2 regions of the Streptomyces sp. NPDC057438 genome follow, and region 1 is predicted to be linked to the other one. Evidence: predicted binding sites of a transcription regulator. Region 1 holds the regulator's gene; the other holds the start of a gene.
The links. Region 1 encodes HrcA, which represses chaperone genes, less so after heat shock. Its sites were predicted from a motif close to TTNGCACTCNGNNNNNCNGAGTGCNAA; they were not measured.

Region 1 (7,306 bases):
GCAGGCTCCCCACGTCCATGACGACCAGCCGGTCCTTGCCCTCGGCGGCCTTCACCACACCTTCCAGCCACCGGCCCCGCCCGTCGGTGAGGACGACGTCCTCACCGGGCTTCATCCGCTTCACCGAGACGGCGTGCCGTCCTTCGGGGCCGTCGAGCACGATCTCCGGTCCCCGGCCGTCGAACCGGTCCACCACGAACACGGGTGCGGTCATCGGCCCTCGCTCCCGGTCTGGCCGCCGCCCTGGCTGCCGACCCGCGCGGCGGCCTGCTCGGCCTGCGCGGCGGCGATCTCGGCGGCCAGCACCGCGACCAGTTCCCCGGCCGGCAGGTTCCGGGCCATCCGGTGCCCCTGGCCGGCCCACAACGCCATGCCCTGCGCGTCGCCGGCCTGGGCGGCGGCCTTGCGCAGCGGTGAGGTGAGGTGGTGCACCTCGGGGTAGGCGACGGGCGCGTACGGGCCGTGCTCGCGCAGGAAGCGGTTGAGCAGGCCGCGGGCCGGGCGCCCGGAGAAGGCGCGGGTCAGCTCGGTGCGGACGAACAGGGGGTCGGTCAGGGCCTGCTTGTGGACGGCGTGCGCACCGGACTCGGCGGTGGCGAGGAAGGCCGTGCCGAGCTGGGCCGCGCTCACGCCCGCCGTGAGGAGGGCGGCGATCTGACCGCCGCGCATGATGCCGCCGGCCGCGACCATCGGCAGCGCCACGGCCTCGCGGACCTGGGCGACCAGGGAGAGCAGGCCGATGCCGGCGCAGTCCCGCTCGGGGTCGTCGCGGTGGGTGCCCTGGTGGCCGCCCGCCTCGACCCCCTGCACGATCACGGCGTGGGCCCCGGACCGCTCCACGGCCTGGGCCTCCTCCGCCGAGGTCGCGGTGACCAGGGTGAGCGTGCCCTTGCGGGCGAGGGACTCCACGACCTCGGGGGTCGGGCAGCCGAAGTGGAACGACACCACCGGCACGGGGTTGTCCAGCAGCACGGCGAGCTTGGCCTCGTAGCCGTCGTCGCGTCCGCTGTCCGGGTCGCCGAGCCCGGCGTCGTACCAGGTGGCCTCGCCGGCCAGCTGCTCCGCGTAGACGTCGACGGCAGCGGGCTCGGAGTACTCCGGCTGTGGCATGAACAGGTTCACGCCGAAGGGGCGCGAGGTGAGGGCCCGCAGCGCCTTGATCTCCTGGTACATCCCGTCGGCCGTCTTGTACCCGGCGGCGAGGAAGCCCAGCCCGCCCGCCTCGGACACGGCGGCGGCCAGCCGCGGCACGGACACGCCGCCCGCCATGGGGGCCTGCACGATCGGCAGCGGGACGAGATCGGTCAGCGCGGAGGACATGACGGCATGGTGCCACGCCCTCCGGGTGGAGCCGAATCGAGGCGGACGGTTGTTCGTCGGGTGCGGGTGGGCGGGGGTTGCTCGCGCAGTTCCCCGCGCCCCTCACAAGCACAGGCCCTGGCCTCCTGAACGACCAGGCCCGTGTCGATATGCGGCTCCGCCGCGTGGGCGCGATCGGCCCCACGCAGCCGCACCCGACGACGCACCCGCTCAGCGCCCGTTGAACGCGTCCTTCAGCCGGGAGAACAGCCCCTGCTGCCCGGGCTGGAACTGCCCCGTGGGCCGCTCCTCCCCCCGCAGCGCGGCGAGCTGCCGCAGCAGCCCCTCCTGCTCGGGATCCAGCTTCGTCGGCGTCTGCACCTCGACGTGGACGATCAGATCGCCCCGGCCGCCGCCCCGCAGATGCGTGACACCGCGGCCGTGCAGCGGGATCGACTGCCCGGACTGCGTCCCGGGCCGGATGTCGACCTCCTCCAGACCGTCCAGCGTCTCCAGCGGCACCTTCGTGCCGAGGGAGGCCGCCGTCATCGGGATCGTGACCGTGCAGTGCAGATCGTCACCGCGCCGCTGGAACGTCGAGTGCGGCAGCTCGTGGATCTCGACGTAGAGGTCACCGGCGGGACCGCCACCGGGCCCGACCTCGCCCTCACCGGCGAGCTGGATCCGCGTGCCGTTGTCGACACCGGCCGGGATCTTGACCGTGAGCGTCCGCCGCGACCGCACCCGCCCGTCGCCCGCGCACTCGGGGCAGGGGTTGGGGACGATCGTGCCGAACCCCTGGCACTGCGGGCAGGGCCGGGAGGTCATGACCTGGCCGAGGAAGGACCGCGTGACCTGCGAGACCTCACCGCGGCCGCGGCACATGTCACAGGTCTGCGCGGTCGTACCCGGGGCCGCGCCCTCGCCGCTGCACGTCGTGCAGACGACGGCGGTGTCGACCTGGATGTCCTTCGTCGTGCCGAAGGCCGCCTCGTCGAGGTCGATCTCCAGCCGGATCATCGCGTCCTGCCCCCGGCGCGTACGCGAGCGGGGACCCCGCTGCGACGCCGTGCCGAAGAAGGCGTCCATGATGTCCGAGAAGTTCCCGAAGCCACCGGCGCCGAAGCCGCCCGCACCTCCGCCGCCCGCCTGGGACAGGGGGTCGCCGCCGAGGTCGTAGACCTGCTTCTTCTGCGGGTCCGACAACACCTCGTAGGCGGCGTTGATCTCCTTGAACCGCTCCTGGGTCTTCGGATCGGGGTTGACGTCCGGGTGCAGCTCGCGCGCGAGCCTCCGGAACGCCTTCTTGATCTCGTCCTGGGAAGCGTCGCGGCGCACGCCGAGCACGGCGTAGTAGTCCGTGGCCACTCAGGACTCCGCCAGGATCTGTCCGACGTACCGTGCCACCGCTCGTACCGCTCCCATCGTTCCCGGATAGTCCATGCGCGTAGGTCCGACCACGCCCAGTTTCGCTACTGCCTCGCCGCCCGAACCGTAGCCGACGGAGACGACGGACGTGGAGTTGAGTCCCTCATACGCGTTCTCATGACCGATGCGTACGGTCATGCCCGAATCTCCCGCCTCACCAAGCAACTTGAGGAGGACGACCTGCTCCTCCAAGGCTTCCAGAACGGGCCGGATGGTGAGGGGGAAGTCATGTCCGAAGCGGGTGAGATTGGCGGTTCCGCCGATCATCAGCCGCTCCTCGCTCTCCTCGACAAGTGCTTCGAGGAGGGTGGAGAGCACGGTCGCGACCGTGCCCCGGTCCTCGACGTCGAACGCCTCCGGCAGGTCCTCGACCAGCCGGGGCACGTCGGTGAACCGGCGGCCCGCGACCTTGCTGTTGAGCCGGGCCCGCAGATCCGCGAGTGACGTTTCTCCGAACGGCGCCGGGCAGTCCACCAGCCGCTGCTCCACCCGTCCCGTGTCCGTGATCAGCACGAGCATCAGCCTGGCGGGCGCCAGCGCCAGCAACTCCACGTGCCGCACCGTCGACCGTGTGAGCGACGGGTACTGCACGACGGCGACCTGCCGCGTGAGCTGCGCGAGCAGCCGTACGGTCCGCGCCACCACGTCGTCGAGATCGACCGCGCCGTCCAGGAAGTTCTGGATGGCGCGCCGCTCGGGCGGGGTCATCGGCTTGACCCCGGCGAGCTTGTCGACGAAGAGCCGGTACCCCTTGTCGGTGGGGATGCGGCCCGCGCTGGTGTGGGGCTGGGCGATGAAGCCCTCGTCCTCCAGCGCCGCCATGTCGTTGCGGACGGTCGCCGGGGAGACGCCGAGGTTGTGCCGCTCGGTGAGCGCCTTGGAACCGACCGGCTCCTCGGTGCCCACGTAGTCCTGGACGATGGCGCGCAGCACTTGGAGCCTGCGTTCACTGAGCACCGCGCACACCTCCACTTCGCTCTCCTGCGGCTTCCCCTTGGCACTCACCCCGGGCGAGTGCCAGCACTCCCCGCCCAGTGTACGGCGGTGGGGTACGCCCCCGGCAAGGCCGGTCTCCGGTCGGGGGCACTTTCCTACTGGGGAGTACACGGCGACGCCGTCGCCGGAGCTACGGCTAGCGTCGGCGCATGACGGTGACTTGGGAAGAGTGCGGGTGGCAGGAATTGACGCCCAGGGTCGGACGATGCCGCCTGCCCGGCTGGGACTGCACGGCCGGGCTGGTGGTCGGGGAGGGCGCGGCCCTCGTGATCGACGCGGGTTCGAGCCTGCGGGAGGGCGCGCGGTTGCGCGGCGAGGCGTGCCGGCTGCTCGGTGGCGCCCGTGTGACACATCTCGCGCTCACCCACCCCCACTTCGACCATGTCTTCGGGGCGGCGGCGTTCGCCGGTGTGGAGGTCTTCGGCGCGGTGGGTCTCGACGGCGTCCTGAGCCGGGACCACGAGGCCCTCCGCGCGGACGCCGTGCACCACGGCCTTCCCCCGGCGGACGCCACCGAGGCCGCCGACCTGCTGGTACGCCCCCGGCACCTGGTCTCCGGCGAGTGGACCCTCGACCTCGGGGGCGAGGTCCGGGTGCTCCTGGCGAACGTGGGCCCCGGGCACACGGGCCACGACCTGGCGGTCCTGGTCCCCGGCACCGCGGACGGCTCCCGGGAGGTGGTGTTCTGCGGAGACCTGGTCGAGGAGTCCGGCGAGCCGCAGGCCGGACCCGACGCGATCCCCGCGCGCTGGCCGGCCGCCCTGGACCGGCTGCTGGACCTGGGCGGCGAGGACGCGCTGTACGTGCCGGGCCACGGGGCGGTGGTGGACGCGGCGTTCGTCCGGGCCCAGCGCGACGCCCTGGCGCGCCGTTTCGGCGTGTCGGACTGAGCTCGGGGGCATCCGGGCGCGGCTTCTCCTATCGTCACTCGAATGCGCCAGTACTCACCCGACCTGACCCCTCCCTGGAAGAAGCCGAAGCCGGCCCCCGAGGTCCCGGCCGATCCCGGTCTGGTCGTCGAGGAGCCCACCACCGGCTTCTGCGGCGCGGTCGTCGGCTGCGAGGCGGGCACGGTGACGCTGGAGGACCGCTTCGGCAAGCACCGTGTGTTCCCGCTGGAGCCGCGGGGCTTCCTGCTGGAGGGGCGGGTGGTGACGCTGGTCCGCCCGTCGTCGCCGGCCCCTGTCCGTCCCTCCCGCACGGCCTCCGGCTCGGTGGCCGTCCCGGGCGCCCGCGCGCGCGTCGCCCGCGCCGGGCGCATCTACGTGGAGGGCCGCCACGACGCCGAGCTCGTCGAGAAGGTGTGGGGTGACGATCTGCGCGTCGAGGGCGTGGTGGTGGAGTACCTGGAGGGCGTGGACGACCTGCCCGCGATCGTCGAGGACTTCGCCCCGGGACCGGACGCCCGCCTCGGGGTCCTGGTCGACCATCTGGTGCCGGGCAGCAAGGAGTCCCGTATCGCCGCGTCGGTGACCAGCGAGCACGCGCTCGTCGTCGGCCACCCGTACATCGACATCTGGGAGGCGGTGAAGCCGGCGTCGGTGGGCATCGAGGCGTGGCCGCGGGTGCCGCGGGGGCAGGACTGGAAGACGGGGGTGTGCCGGGCGCTGGGGTGGCCCGCGAACAACACCGGGGCGGTGTGGCAGGCGATCCTGGGGCGGGTGGGGTCCTATCGGGACCTGGAGCCGGAGCTGCTGGGGCGGGTGGAGGAGCTGATCGACTTCGTCACGGCAGCCGGTGAAGCCGCACCCCGGTGACCGTCCCGAACTCGCTCGTGTCCAGCTTCAGATCGAGCGATCCGAGCACCACCGGATCACCGAACTTGGTGATCCACTGTCCACGGTAGTCAGCTTGGTCCCCCTCTCCTACCGGATCGGTCAAGAGAACGCAGTGCGCCACGATGGGGTCGACGATCAGATGAGCGGGGATCTTGCCTGCCGCGTAGATAGATCGCTTGACGCCGTAGTCCCGGTCGACACTCGTTTTCGAGACCACCTCAACCACCAAGGTGGCCCACTGAGAGGGAACCAGACTTCCCGAGGCCGGAGCCACGCCGCGTTCCAGCACCAGCAGGTCCGGAATGGGCTCGCTGGCTTCGCCGTGGCCCTCCACATCCGCCGCGTACTTTTAGCGGCAGCCTACGAACCAGATTAGGTACCGAACCCCCGTTCCGCACCGATTCACCCCCAGAGTGATCAGTCCACCAGGTCCCGCACCACCGCGTCCGCCAGCAACCGCCCGCGCAGGGTGAGCACCGCACGCCCCTCCTCGTACGGGCCCGCCTCCAGCAGGCCGTCCGACAGGGCGCGCCCGGCCGCCGCGAGGCCCTCCTCCCGCAGCAGCGACAACGGGCACCCCTCCCGCAGCCGCAGCTCCAGCAGGATGCGCTCGACCCGGCGGTCCTCGTCCGCCAGCAGCTCGCGCCCGGCGCCCGGCGACTTCCCCGCCGCCAGCGCGCCCGCGTACGCGCCGGGGTGCTTGACGTTCCACCAGCGCACGCCGCCGACGTGGCTGTGGGCGCCCGGTCCCGCGCCCCACCAGTCGGCGCCCCGCCAGTACAGCTCGTTGTGGAGGCAGCGCCCGGCCGCGGAGGTGGCCCAGTTGGAGACCTCGTACCAGTCGAACCCGGCGGCCGACAGCATCTCCTCGGCGATCAGGTACCGGTCGGCGTGGACGTCGTCGTCCGTCATCGGGACCTCGCCGCGCCGGATGCGCCGGGCGAGCTGCGTGCCCTCCTCGACGATCAGCGCGTACGCCGAGACGTGGTCGGGTCCGGCGCCGAGCGCGGCGTCCAAGGAGGCCCGCCAGTCGTCGTCGGACTCGCCGGGCGTGCCGTAGATCAGGTCGAGGTTGACGTGGTCGAAGCCGGCGGCGCGCGCCTCCGCCACGCAACGCTCGGGGCGCCCGGGCGTGTGCGTACGATCGAGGATCTTCAGGACGTGCTGCCGGGCGCTCTGCATGCCGAAGGAGATGCGGTTGAAGCCGCCCGCGCGGAGGGTCTCCAGATACGCGGGGTCGACGGACTCCGGGTTCGCCTCCGTCGTCACCTCGGCGTCGTCGGCGAGTCCGAACTCGTCCCGGACCGCCCCCAGCATCCGCACGAGGTCGTCGGCGGCCAGCAGGGTGGGGGTGCCGCCGCCGACGAAGACGGTGCGGACGGGGCGCGGGTCGTCGCCGAGGACCTTGCGGGCGAGGCGGATCTCGTCGACGACGGTGTCCGCGTAGTTGTCGCGGGAGGCGAGGACGCCGCCGGTGCCGCGCAGCTCGGTGGCGGTGTAGGTGTTGAAGTCGCAGTAGCCGCAGCGGGTCGCGCAGTACGGGACGTGCAGATAGAACCCGAGGGGCCGCTCGGCCGCGCCGGCCAGGGCGTGCGCGGGCAGCGCGCCGTCGTCGGGGACGGGCTCACCGTCGGGGAGTGCGGAAGGCATGTCCTCCATTGTCCCGCACCCCCGCGGGTCCTCAGTCCGCCCGCAGCACCAGCAGCGCGAGGTCGTCGTCGGGGGGCCGGTCGCCGAACTCGTGGACGAGCCGCCGGATGCGTTCGGCGGTGAGTTCGGCGTCGAGCCCGGCGCAGCCGGAGAGC
Region 2 (7,306 bases), on a different contig from region 1:
ATGCGGGACCGGGGCGTGACCCTCGACAACCACACCCTCAACCACCGCCATCTGCCCGCCCTCTCCTACGCCGCCCAGAAGCACGAGATCTGCGGCATGCAGGACGTGATCGAGAAGCGGTACGGCAAGCGGCCCACGCTCTTCCGGCCGCCGTACGGGAGCTACGACCGGGACACCCTGCGCGCCGCCAGGTCCTGCGGGATCGAGGCCGTCCCCCTCTGGAACGAGGAGGTCTTCGCCGACCGCTGGGAGCATCGCGAAGCCGACCGCCGGCTCCGTCCCGGCGACATCGTCCTCAGCCACTTCCGGGGCAGGTCCGACTGGAAGGGCACCATGCCCGACATGGTCCGCCGCTTCCTGGACCGGGCCACCGCCGAGGGCTACGCGGTGGCGAGGCTGGAGGACTACCTGTGACGGCCGACGGGGCGCGGGGGCGTACGCCGGGCTCCCGCGTCCGCTCCGCTCTCGCCGCTCCTGCCGCGCTCCTGGCCCTGGCCGCCCTGCTCCTCGCCGGGTGCGCGGCCGATCCCGCCGGCCGTGCCTCCCGGGCGCCGGCGCCCGGGGCCGAAGCGACGGTGAACGACCGCCCGTCGGCGCGGGGGACGAGGCCGCCCTCGCCCCCGGCTGTCGGGACGCCGCCCTCGGCGACCGCGCCCGCGCGCGAGCGGGGCCCGGTCCCGGACACCCCCGGCGCGGACGGCGCCCGCGCTCCCGGAGACGCGCGCCCCCACCCCCACTCACCCCCGTACCGCCGCTGGGGCCTCACCGCCCCCCTCGCTCACGCCCCCGAGAATCCCGACCGGCCCTCCCGGCTCCGCGCGGCCGGCCCTGGGCTGCCGCCCGTCGTCGACCGGGTGCCGACCCGGGACAAGGTGGTCTTCCTGACGTACGACGACGGCGCGGAGAAGGACCCGAGGTTCGTCGACATGGTGCGTGAGCTGCGGCTGCCGGTGAGCATGTTCCTGACGGACAGTGTCGTGGGGCCGGGCTACGGCCACTTCGCCCGGCTGCGGGCCGTCGGGGCGACCGTGCAGAACCACACCCTCGACCACACCGCCCTGCGCGGCCTGCCGTACGCGGGACAGCGCGCCGAGATCTGCGGCCAGCAGGACAAGCTCAGGCAGCGCTTCGGTGCCCGGCCGACCCTCTTCCGCCCGCCCTACGGCGTCCACGACACCACCACGCTCCGCGCCGCCGCCGACTGCGGCATCGCGGCCGTCGTCCTGTGGCGGGCCTCCATGCAGATCAACGACCTCCGCTACGCCGTCGGCGACCGCCTGCGCCCCGGCGACATCGTCCTGGCCCAGTTCCGGGGCCCGGCCCAGCTCGAGGGCGCCACCCTCACGGAGATGACGACGCGGCTGCTGCGCCGGATCCAGGAGCAGGGTCTGACGGTCGGCCGCCTGGAGGACTACCTCTGAGGCGCCCCTGCGGCACGTGACCGGCGTCCCGCTCAAGCCCGCCGGTCACCGCCCGCCGACCCGCCGCGACCGACTTGATTAGCAGTCCGCTTGACCGAGTGCTAATCGCAGTCATAGTCTCAGGTCTGGCACTCCCCCCTGGAGAGTGCCAACCAGCGACGGGCAGGTCCGGCACCCGCGACGACGGATCCACCTGGTCGCCACCTCAGACAGTTAACCCCGTGAGATCTCCGAAGGGGGAGGTCGGATCGTGACGACCACCAGCTCCAAGGTTGCCATCAAGCCGCTCGAGGACCGCATTGTGGTCCAGCCGCTCGACGCCGAGCAGACCACCGCCTCTGGCCTGGTCATCCCGGACACCGCGAAGGAGAAGCCCCAGGAGGGCGTCGTCCTCGCCGTCGGTCCGGGCCGCTTCGAGAACGGCGAGCGCCTGCCGCTCGACGTCAAGACCGGCGACATCGTGCTGTACAGCAAGTACGGCGGCACCGAGGTGAAGTACAACGGCGAGGAGTACCTCGTCCTCTCGGCTCGCGACGTGCTCGCGATCATCGAGAAGTAATTCACCCATCGTTTTTTGAGCTGCGCCCCTGGCCCCCGCGACCATCATCAGCCGGGCGCCCGGGGCGCAGTTCGTTTCACCCACGTTTTCCGAGAGGGCTGAACCGCTCCCATGGCGAAGATCCTGAAGTTCGACGAGGACGCCCGTCGCGCCCTCGAGCGCGGCGTCAACAAGCTTGCCGACACGGTCAAGGTGACGATCGGCCCCAAGGGCCGCAACGTCGTCATCGACAAGAAGTTCGGCGCCCCCACCATCACCAACGACGGCGTCACCATCGCCCGCGAGGTCGAGGTCGAGGACCCGTACGAGAACCTCGGCGTCCAGCTGGTGAAGGAGGTGGCGACCAAGACCAACGACGTAGCGGGTGACGGTACGACCACCGCCACCGTGCTGGCCCAGGCGCTCGTCCGCGAGGGCCTGCGCAACGTCGCCGCCGGTGCCTCCCCGGCCGCCCTGAAGAAGGGCATCGACGCCGCGGTCAAGGCCGTGTCCGAGGAGCTCCTCGCGACCGCCCGCCCGATCGACGAGAAGTCGGACATCGCCGCCGTCGCCGGTCTCTCCGCCCAGGACCAGCAGGTCGGCGAGCTCATCGCCGAGGCCATGGACAAGGTCGGCAAGGACGGTGTCATCACCGTCGAGGAGTCCAACACCTTCGGTCTGGAGCTGGACTTCACCGAGGGCATGGCCTTCGACAAGGGCTACCTCTCCCCGTACTTCGTCACCGACCAGGAGCGTATGGAGGCCGTCCTCGACGACCCGTACATCCTCATCCACCAGGGCAAGATCGGCGCCATCGCCGACCTGCTGCCCCTGCTGGAGAAGGTCATCCAGGCCAACGCCTCGAAGCCGCTGCTGATCATCGCCGAGGACGTCGAGGGCGAGGCCCTGTCCACCCTGGTCGTGAACAAGATCCGCGGCACCTTCAACGCGGTCGCCGTCAAGGCCCCCGGCTTCGGCGACCGTCGCAAGGCGATGCTGCAGGACATGGCCACGCTGACCGGCGCCGAGGTCATCTCCGAGGAGGTCGGCCTCAAGCTCGACCAGGTCGGCCTGGACGTGCTCGGCTCCGCCCGCCGCGTCACCGTCACCAAGGACGACACCACGATCGTCGACGGCGCCGGTGACTCCGGTGCGGTCCAGGGCCGCGTCGCCCAGATCAAGGCCGAGATCGAGAACACGGACTCCGACTGGGACCGCGAGAAGCTCCAGGAGCGCCTCGCGAAGCTGGCCGGCGGCGTGTGCGTGATCAAGGTCGGCGCCGCCACCGAGGTGGAGCTGAAGGAGAAGAAGCACCGTCTGGAGGACGCCATCTCCGCGACCCGCGCCGCGGTCGAGGAGGGCATCGTCTCCGGTGGTGGCTCCGCGCTCGTCCACGCCGTGAAGGTCCTGGAGGGCAACCTCGGCAAGACCGGCGACGAGGCCACCGGTGTCGCCGTCGTCCGCAAGGCCGCCGTCGAGCCGCTGCGCTGGATCGCGGAGAACGCCGGCCTGGAGGGCTACGTCATCACCTCCAAGGTCGCCGAGCTGGACAAGGGCCAGGGCTTCAACGCCGCCACCGGCGAGTACGGCGACCTGGTCAAGTCCGGTGTCATCGACCCGGTCAAGGTCACCCGCTCCGCCCTGGAGAACGCCGCCTCCATCGCCTCCCTCCTCCTGACGACCGAGACCCTGGTCGTCGAGAAGAAGGAAGAGGAGCCGGCCGACGCGGGCCACGGCGGCCACGGCCACGCCCACTGACGTCACGCACGTCGGCAGGCACTTCTGAGGCCCAGTTCCCGGTTGCCGGGGGCTGGGCCTCAGCCGCGCAGCGCGCGCTCTGCCCGTCCCCGGCCCTGCCCCGAGGCTCACCCCTGGCGAGCCTCGGGGCAGGGCCTCGGCGTTCTCAGCCCTCGTACGGCGTGGATGCCGATCTGTCCGTTCGCCGGTGAGGGACCGTCAGGGACACGAGGCAGGCGGTCAGTGACGTTCGCCCGGTGCCCGGCCCACCTCCGTGACCGCACGTCGCCGTCGCCGTCACCCCCGTGTGCGACGGCCGTGCCGACCGGGTGCACCACGCCCGGGTGCGCCTCGCGCGCCTCGGCCGCCCCGGCCGGCGCGTGTGGCCCGGACGCGGTGGTGCCCCATGCGAACGGGTGACGGAGCGTTGGTTCGTCCCTGGGGCGTTACGCGGAAATCCCGGGTTGCGGACGGTAGTCCCCGGTGAAACCCTGGAATTCCCTTCGATGGTTCGCCGACCCCTGCGGCCGACGCCCTGAACACGCCGCCTCTCTGCGGGAGGTGGGCGGTCGGCCGGCCCGGGTCGTGGAGTTCACGGACGAGGACGGATCGCATGTGGCGGGGGCTGCTTTCCCGATCGTGAGATCGAGCCCCGGGGCACCGAGGGATTCGCACTGCGGGTCGTCCATCGCACTGCGGGTCGTCCACGGCATCCGGTTCACCGGCTGATCCCCTGTACGGAGCTTCACCCTTCATTTGTCTTCCACACCCAGCAATTCACCATGCAAGGGAGGATGAGATGGCTTCCGTTCTCGCTTTTCCCAAGATCGCGAATGTGCCGCCCGTCGAAGCGGGGGAGGAGGTTCGCGGACTGGGGCGGGTGCAAGGGTTCCTCAACCGGTTCGGCTACCTGACCGACGAATACAGCGAGAACAGGGTGGACGATCCGACGTCTCGCGCGCTGGAGAGGTTCCAGGAGTTCAACGGGCTTCCCGCGACCGGCGATTTCGACGAGCGGACTCGCGCCGCGATGACCCAGCCTCGCTGCGCCATGCTGGACATGGAAGACGGCGTGGCGTTCGCCGCGAGGTGCGCCTGGGGTCACCGCGATCTTACGTTCACCTTCGACACGGGGACCGACGACGCGGGCCCCGGCCAGGAGTTCGACGCCGTGCGAAGTGCACTGCAGACGTGGTCCGCCTCGGTCCCGGTGACGTTCGCCGAGGTCACGTCGGCTCAGGATCCCGACATCGTGATCGGGTGGCGGTCCGCCGACGATCCGGATCACAGCATGGTCGGCGGAGTCCTCGCACACGCGGACTTCCCGCCGGGATGCGGGGTCGTCACGAACGGGAGCACACCGAAGCCCGTCCACTTCGACGACACCGAACACACCTGGAGCATCGGGGCCGTGGCGGACTGCTTCGACGTGGAGACGGTCGCCCTGCACGAACTCGGGCACATTCTCGGCCTCGGCCACTCCAGTGTCCTCGGAGCGGTGATGGCGCCGCTGGTCGCTGCGAACATGACGAAGCGGGACCTGGTTCAGGACGACATCAATGGAGCCCTGTCCCTCTACTCCGCGTGACGTACTCCGCACGTACTCCGCGTGACAGGGGAGTCAGGAGTGGTGGGGAGCCCGGTGCAGGGCTCCCCACCACCCACGCGACCGAGGGTGTCGACGGCAGGGGCGCCCGTTCCCCGTACGCCACGCCGGTACCCGTACGCCACCGGACGTCGACGAGCCGCGCGGCCGATTCCTCGCGTGGGTCCCTGCCCTCGGCGATACCGCCCTGGCCACCGGACGACAGCCCGAGATGGCTGCCCGAGCCGTCCCACCGACACCGGCTCCCACCAGCCGGGTGTCCGCGAGCGGGGCCACTCCGCCCAGCGCCGCCCATGCACCGATCGGGCGGGCGTCGCGTAGCCGGAAACCCGGCTGGTCCTACAGCTCGGAAGGATCCGGTCGCCAAGACGCTCCACTGCCGGGCGGAGCTCCCCGGCCCCGGTCCTGCCTCCCTAGCTCTCCAGGTCGTCGAGCGCCCCCAACTGCCCCATCAGCCCGAGCCGGTCGTACTCCCACCATCCCTCGGTGATCTTTCCTTCGGGGGAGAACAGGTGGACGAGCGTCCCCGTCATCCGGACCTTCCGGCCGCTGGCCGCAATCCCGAGGAAGTCCCCCGTGTGGGTCGCGTTCCAGGTCCACCGCGTGCACACCCGGTCGCCCTGGGCGATCTGGTCCTCCACGGTGAACGCGAAGTCGAACCCGCCCCGCCACTCCTCGACGGTCCGCCGGAACGCGTCCATCCCGATGGCGTCCGGTTCCTCCGAGGGAACGTGGTCGTGGTAGCCCTCCGCGAGCAGGCCGTCCAGCGGCGGCAGTTCGCCCTCGGCGGCGATGGTCGCGAGGAACCGCCGTGACGTCCCGGCGTACAGCTGCTCGTCCCGCACCACGTCCAGATCCGTGAACGTGGGCATCTCCTCGCACAGCGCCACCATCTCCTGGAAGATCCGCTCCGTCTCCGGCAGCCCGGAGTTCCGCATCGCCTCCTCGTACGACGGGAACTCCACGATCTCCACGAAGTGCGACCCGTCCGACCGGTCCTTCCCGATCACGCTGTGCGTCGCCGTCCGCTTGCCCCTGGTCTGCTCGACCCATGTGTCCATCAGCCGGTCCATCTCGTCGAACCGGCTGGTCCTGCAGTCGATGAGCTGCACGAATGTCATGAGACCGCCTCCGGCCCCCCTGCGTCCGGGTGAACAGCTCCATTGTCCCCCGGCACCCGCCGCCTTTCACCCCCAGGACGCCGCCCCGGCCCTCGGGCCCGGCCGCCGCCGCTACTGCGGCCCGTACTTGCGTCCCGTCTTCGAGCTGATCCCGCCCAGCAGCCCCCGCGGCACCACCTTCACCACACCCATCAGGGCCTTGTAGCGCGGGTCGGGGATGGAGACCGTCCGGCCCCGGGACAGGTCGGTGAGGGCGGCCGTGACCAGCTTGTCGGCGTCGAGCCACATCCACGAGGGGATGCTGTCGGTGCCCATGCCGGCCCGGTCGTGGAACTCGGTGCGCACGAAGCCGGGGCACAGCGCCATCAGCCGGACACCGGTGCCGGCCAGGTCGCGCGCGGCACCCTGGGTGAACTGCACGACCCAGGCCTTCGACGCCCCGTACGTCCCCCGCGGTACGAACGCGGCGACCGACGCCACGTTCACCACACCTCCCCGGCCGCGCTCGCGCATGGACTCGCAGGCCGCCGAGGTGAGACGGAGGACCGCCTCGCAGTGGACCTTGAGCATGCGCAGCTCGTCGGCCATGGAGACGTCGAGATAGCGGCCCTTGTTGCCGAAGCCGGCATTGTTGATCAGCAGGTCGACCGGGTTCTTGCGGTCCGACAGCCGCCGCGCCACCGACTCGATGCCGTCGTCCGTCGCGAGGTCCGCCGTCAGCACCTCCGCCTCGACGCCGTGCCGGTCGTGCAACTCGGTCGCCTGCTCCCGCAGCCGCTCGGTGTCACGCGCCACCAGCACCAGGTCGTGCCCGTCCGCCGCCAGGCGCCGCGCGAAGGCGGCGCCGATCCCCGCGGTCGATCCCGTAATCAGAGCCGTTGTC

Region 2: groES (co-chaperone GroES) is a predicted target of HrcA. The motif match lies at 1,500-1,526, and genes of this name have one in related genera.

The regions. Positions count from the first base shown of each region.
Region 1 covers NZ_JBHVDD010000025.1:71,731-79,036, reverse strand. The annotation lists gene ACFU5F_RS16680 (16S rRNA (uracil(1498)-N(3))-methyltransferase) at 1-214, opposite strand, end outside; gene ACFU5F_RS16675 (nitronate monooxygenase) at 211-1,320, opposite strand; gene dnaJ (molecular chaperone DnaJ) at 1,531-2,667, opposite strand; gene hrcA (heat-inducible transcriptional repressor HrcA) at 2,668-3,684, opposite strand; gene ACFU5F_RS16660 (MBL fold metallo-hydrolase) at 3,873-4,613, shown strand; gene ACFU5F_RS16655 (DUF3097 domain-containing protein) at 4,656-5,480, shown strand; partial or broken gene ACFU5F_RS16650 (Uma2 family endonuclease) at 5,449-5,838, opposite strand; gene hemW (radical SAM family heme chaperone HemW) at 5,919-7,151, opposite strand; gene ACFU5F_RS16640 (SpoIIE family protein phosphatase) at 7,183-7,306, opposite strand, start outside.
Region 2 covers NZ_JBHVDD010000001.1:296,554-303,859, forward strand. The annotation lists gene ACFU5F_RS01465 (polysaccharide deacetylase family protein) at 1-414, shown strand, start outside; gene ACFU5F_RS01470 (polysaccharide deacetylase family protein) at 411-1,421, shown strand; gene groES (co-chaperone GroES) at 1,672-1,980, shown strand; gene groL (chaperonin GroEL) at 2,092-3,717, shown strand; gene ACFU5F_RS01485 (matrixin family metalloprotease) at 4,496-5,284, shown strand; gene ACFU5F_RS01490 (ester cyclase) at 5,716-6,423, opposite strand; gene ACFU5F_RS01495 (SDR family NAD(P)-dependent oxidoreductase) at 6,535-7,306, opposite strand, start outside.